DNA from 2 places in the Mycobacterium paragordonae genome. Region 2 is predicted to be linked to the other one. Evidence: predicted binding sites of a transcription regulator. Region 2 holds the regulator's gene; the other holds the start of a gene.
What was found. Region 2 encodes LexA, which represses DNA repair genes until DNA is damaged. Its sites were predicted from a motif close to CGAACANNTGTTCG; they were not measured.
Positions count from the first base shown of each region.

Region 1: a site for LexA is predicted at 1,502-1,515, ahead of C0J29_RS06495 (error-prone DNA polymerase). Genes of this name have one in related genera too.

Region 1 is NZ_CP025546.1:1,371,985-1,374,381, forward strand. Features, by position in the region: gene otsB (trehalose-phosphatase) at 1-9, opposite strand, end outside; gene C0J29_RS06490 (wax ester/triacylglycerol synthase domain-containing protein) at 46-1,296, opposite strand; gene C0J29_RS06495 (error-prone DNA polymerase) at 1,530-2,397, shown strand, end outside.
Region 2 is NZ_CP025546.1:2,458,758-2,461,154, forward strand. Features, by position in the region: gene C0J29_RS11410 (LGFP repeat-containing protein) at 1-882, shown strand, start outside; gene lexA (transcriptional repressor LexA) at 909-1,643, opposite strand; gene C0J29_RS11420 (LysM peptidoglycan-binding domain-containing protein) at 1,937-2,397, shown strand, end outside.

The sequences.
Region 1 (2,397 bases), 1.1 Mb from region 2:
CACCGGCATGCCCCACCTTCTCACGGTGGTCGATGCGGGTGTCGGTCAGTGGCGCACTCGCGCAGACGGCTGCGACGGCCGCCAGCGTGCCGCGCTGTTGGGCAGGGAGCGGCGCCTGCGCCGGCGGTCGAACGGCACGACGGAGTCCCGGCTGAGCGCCCTCAGGCGCGCCATGCCCGATTCGATGCCGGCGGCAACGACGTTCGGGTCGGCGTCGTAGTCGGTGGTGATGCCGAAGACCAGTTCACCGCCGTAGCTGAGCACCGCGACTCCGGTGCCGTGCCGCGGCGCAGTCGGCGGGATCGGGAGGAGCCGCTCGAGCCGCCGGCCCATCAGTCGCAATTGGTAGCGCGGTCCCGGCGGCGCGGTGGCCAGCGTCATCACACTCTGCCGCGAGGTTCGGGTCAGTGCCTGAATCATTCTGCCGCACAGAGCTATTGGCGAGTTGCCAGAGGATCGCGGGCCGCCCTGGTCGCGCACCGCATACAGCTGTGCAAGCGGGTCCCGGTGCTCGACGGGGAGCTCAGTCAACGGCGTGCCAAGCGTGCGAATCGAACCGGCCCGCGGCTGTTCGCCGCGTTCGATGAGGACGGTGCGGAATCCCTCGGTGATCGCCGCCACAGCGACATCGTCGGCGGCCGCGCCGAACTTGCGGGCGATGTCGTCGATCGCGGCGCGGGCGACGACGACCGTCTGGTAGCGGAGCACGGTGGGCGGCGGGCCGGCGGCCGGCCAGGGTCGCAGCATGCCGGCCGCGGTGGAAAGGCCGTTGACGGCGCGGGCCGCGGCCTGCCTCGTGGCGTCGGCCCACCCGGGTGAGTGTGCGGGTGAAATAGCCACTGGGGCAGTCGAATCCGCGTAGGCATCGCGGTCGTGGTCGCAGAGCCGGGCGAGCAGGTGGGCCGGGCGGAGGTGTTGAGCCGAGCCCGGGCCGACCTTTATCAGGATCGCCCATCGGTCGTCCTGCAGGCCTTCGATGATCCAGCATTCCCAGAGCGGGAATTCGGGTTCCAGCGGCCGCTCCAGGGCGTGGGCGATGGCGCGGAACAGCTCGCTGTCGTCACCGGGGGCGGGCAGCGCCACCCGCTGTACGCACGCGGCGGCGTCAGTTCCCGGCGTAAACCGTTCGGTCAGTAGATCTTTGATCTCGCCGGGTCCGGGGGCGGGACCCGCGATGACGGCCACCGCTCCCGTCGCCATGTTTCCCGCCGCCGTGTTTCCCGTCGAAATGTCGAGGTGTCGGTTCGGATCCGGAGCGCGGAAGTGTCCCGTCCCCGGTGTCATCGGTTGTGCCATGCCCAGCCCCCGCCGTCGTTTTTTCAATCTGTACCAGTATCGGGGTGGTGGGTGCACGGGGGGAGGTCCGCCAGGTTAAGAACATGTTTTTCCGATAAAGGTGGGTTTAACAGCGGCGATGCGATGTCGTCCGACGCTGTTCGCAAATCGTTTCAGTGCCGTTGCAAAGTTGTTCGTAAGCTCGCCTCCTTGCAACATGGCGAATCGAACACTTGTTCGATAAGCTGTTTCGCATGGGTTGGTACCACGGACCGCCGAGTTGGGCCGAGATGGAACGGGTGCTCGACGGCAAGCCGCGCCATGCCGGTGAAGCGGCCCCGGTTGTGCCGGCCGGTGACGCCCCGCTGTCGCACAAGCGGGGGTCGTACACGGCAAAACCGGATGGGCGGCGGGTGCGTTCGTCGGTCGCCTACGCCGAGTTACATGCGCATTCGGCGTACAGCTTCCTCGACGGGGCCAGCACGCCGGAGGAGATGGTCGAGGAGGCCGCCCGCCTGGGTTTGCGTGCCCTCGCGCTGACCGACCACGACGGCCTCTACGGGGCGGTGCGGTTCGCCGAAGCGGCCACCGAACTCGGCGTGCGCACGGTGTTCGGTGCCGAACTGTCGCTGTCGTCGGTGGCGCGCACCGAGCAGCCGGATCCGCCCGGTCCCCATCTGCTGGTGCTGGCGCGCGGTCCGGAAGGGTACCGGCGGCTGTCCCGGCAGCTGGCCGCCGCGCATCTGGCCGGTGGTGAGAAGGGCAAGCTGCGCTATGACGTCGACACGTTGACCGAGGCGGCCGGCGGCCACTGGCACATACTCACCGGATGTCGCAAAGGATCTGTGCGGCAGGCGCTTTCCGTGGGCGGCCCGGAAGCGGCGAAACGGGCGCTGGCCGATCTGGTGGACCGGTTCACCGCCGGCCGGGTCAGCATCGAACTGACCCATCACGGTCAACCACTCGACGACGAACGCAACGCGGTGCTGGCTGAACTGGCGCCGCATTTCGGGGTCGGCGTCGTCGCCACCACCGGGGCTCATTTCGCGGGGCCGCCGCGGCGCCGGCTGGCCATGGCGATGGGCGCCATCCGGGCCCGGCAGTCCCTGGACGCCACGGCCG
Region 2 (2,397 bases):
GGCGGGAGTGCGGCCGGCCCCGATGAGCGCGACCTGGGCGCCGAGGGCTATCACGACGAGCACGACGACACCGCCGGGTACGCCGACGATTACGCGCACCCCGACGACGATTTCGCGCACGGCGACGACGACTATTCGCACGGCGCCGACGATTACGCGCACGGTGCCGACGGCTTCGCGCACGGCGGCGACGACTTCGCGCGCGGCGGCGAGCAGGAAGCCGAGTTTGCCGAATACGACGAACACGACGAGTTCGAGGGCGACGAAGACCCGGACGCGGTGGACACCACCCCGACGCCGATCGTGACCCGCGGCGCCTTCGGCCAGTTGGTCCAGGCCGAGCCCGAGTTTGCGGAAACGATCTCGCCGGAAGACTTCGAGGCGGAGTCCTCGGTACCGCACAGTCAGGGTCCGGCCGCGCCGGAGGTTCCCGAAGCGCATCCGGAGCACGAATTCCCGGACATCTTCTACCCTCGCGGCGGCCCCGCCGAGGAAGAGGTGCCCGACGCAACCTCTGCCGACGCAACCTCTGCGGAGTCGCTCGCTGCGGAGCCAGGCGCCGCCGCTCCCGAGCCGAGGAAAGGCCGGCATGCCGCGGCAGACGACCCCGGCTATGCGCCCGCGGCGGCGGAGGCGGCCTATGCGGCGGCTCCGCGGGCCGAAGCGCCGCCGGGGGCAGACGGTGCGACGGTGCGTCCCACCATCCACTTACCGCTGGACGACGACCCGTACCGGGCCCCGGACGGGTATCCAATCAAGGCCAGCGCCCGATTCGGTCTGTACTACACGCCCGACAACGCGCTGTACCACGACACTCTGGCTGAAATCTGGTTCGCCAGCGAGGCAGTCGCCCAAGCAAACGGGTTTGTCCGCGCCGATTGATCGCCCGCTTGGGGAGCGGTTCGGCGCTACACCTTGCGGATGACGGTGACGACCTTGCCGAGCACCGTCGCGTCGTTTCCGGGAATCGGGTCGAAAGCCGGGTTGTGCGGCATCAGCCACACCTGACCGCCCGCCCGCTTGAATGTCTTGACCGTGGCCTCACCATCGATCATGGCCGCCACGATATCGCCGTTGTCCGCGACATTCTGCTGACGCACCACCACCCAGTCGCCATCGCAGATGGCGGCTTCCACCATCGAGTCGCCAACCACCTTGAGAAGGAACAGCGTCCCCTCGCCGACCAGTTCACGCGGTAGCGGGAAGACGTCTTCGACCGCTTCTTCGGCGAGGATCGGCCCACCGGCGGCGATGCGGCCCAGTACGGGCACGAAGGTGGGCTCCGGCAATGCGTCGGAGCCGGCCACTTCAGTGGTGGGCGGTGTCACGGCGTCGTCGGCCGCGCGCACGTCGACGGCTCGCGGTCGATTGGCATCCCGGCGCAGGTAGCCCTTGCGCTCCAGCGTGCGCAACTGATGGGCCACCGAGGAGGTCGACGTCAGACCGACCGCGTCACCGATTTCGCGGATGCTCGGCGGATATCCGCGGGTGGTGACCGAAGCGCGAATGACTTCGAGGATGGTGCGCTGCCGCTCGGTCAGCACGTTGTCGACGGCGTGCAACCGCCCGTCTGTGGTCGCCCGTTCGGACGCACTACCGGAACCGGCTCGATCAGCTACTGGGGGATCGTTGCTGTCGTTCATGCCACTGAATGTAACCGCACCCGACCCAAGAATCAAACATGTGTTCGACGAGCGTGTCGTGGCTGTCCATCCAGCCCTTCTATCGGCCCGGATCTGCGGAATCACAAGTGTGTAACTTTCGGATGGATGGGGTATCCGAAATCTATCCAGCTGGTTGCACCGACAAAACCTTGTCGGTGGTGAGGTCTACCGTTTTGCTCGTGCGACACGCGTCGCTCAGGTGTTCGATTTCGAACACCTGAGCGACTAGGGTCGAACGTACGAGCGATATTTAGTCGACCGGAGGCAACGACATGACAATCAGCTACGCGGGCCCGCAGCGCACCTGGAACGGCCAGAGGCTGGTGAACAGGCCTGCCAACAGGCCGATCGACGAGTCGACTCCTTATCGCTCCGGGCCGATCCGGTCGAACAGGCCGGGCCCCACGCGCCCGGCCGGCGCGCCCATGCGTTACCGGGGTACGGGCGTCGCCATGTCGACAGCGTCGCACCGTCGGCGCCCCGTCTCGGTGTTGACGACGGTGGGCCTGGCCCTGCTCGCCGGCGTCATCACGCTCTGGCTCGGCTTGATGGCCAACTTCGGGAGCGTGCTGAACGGTGAGCCCGCCGAAGCCTCGGCGCAGGTACCGGCGGCACTCGCCGTGGTCCGCGTGGAGCCGGGTGAGTCCTTGCAGCAACTGGCCGCTCGGGTCGCCCCCGGCGCACCGGTCCGCGACGTCGTGGAACGTATCCGCAATCTCAATGCGCTGGACTC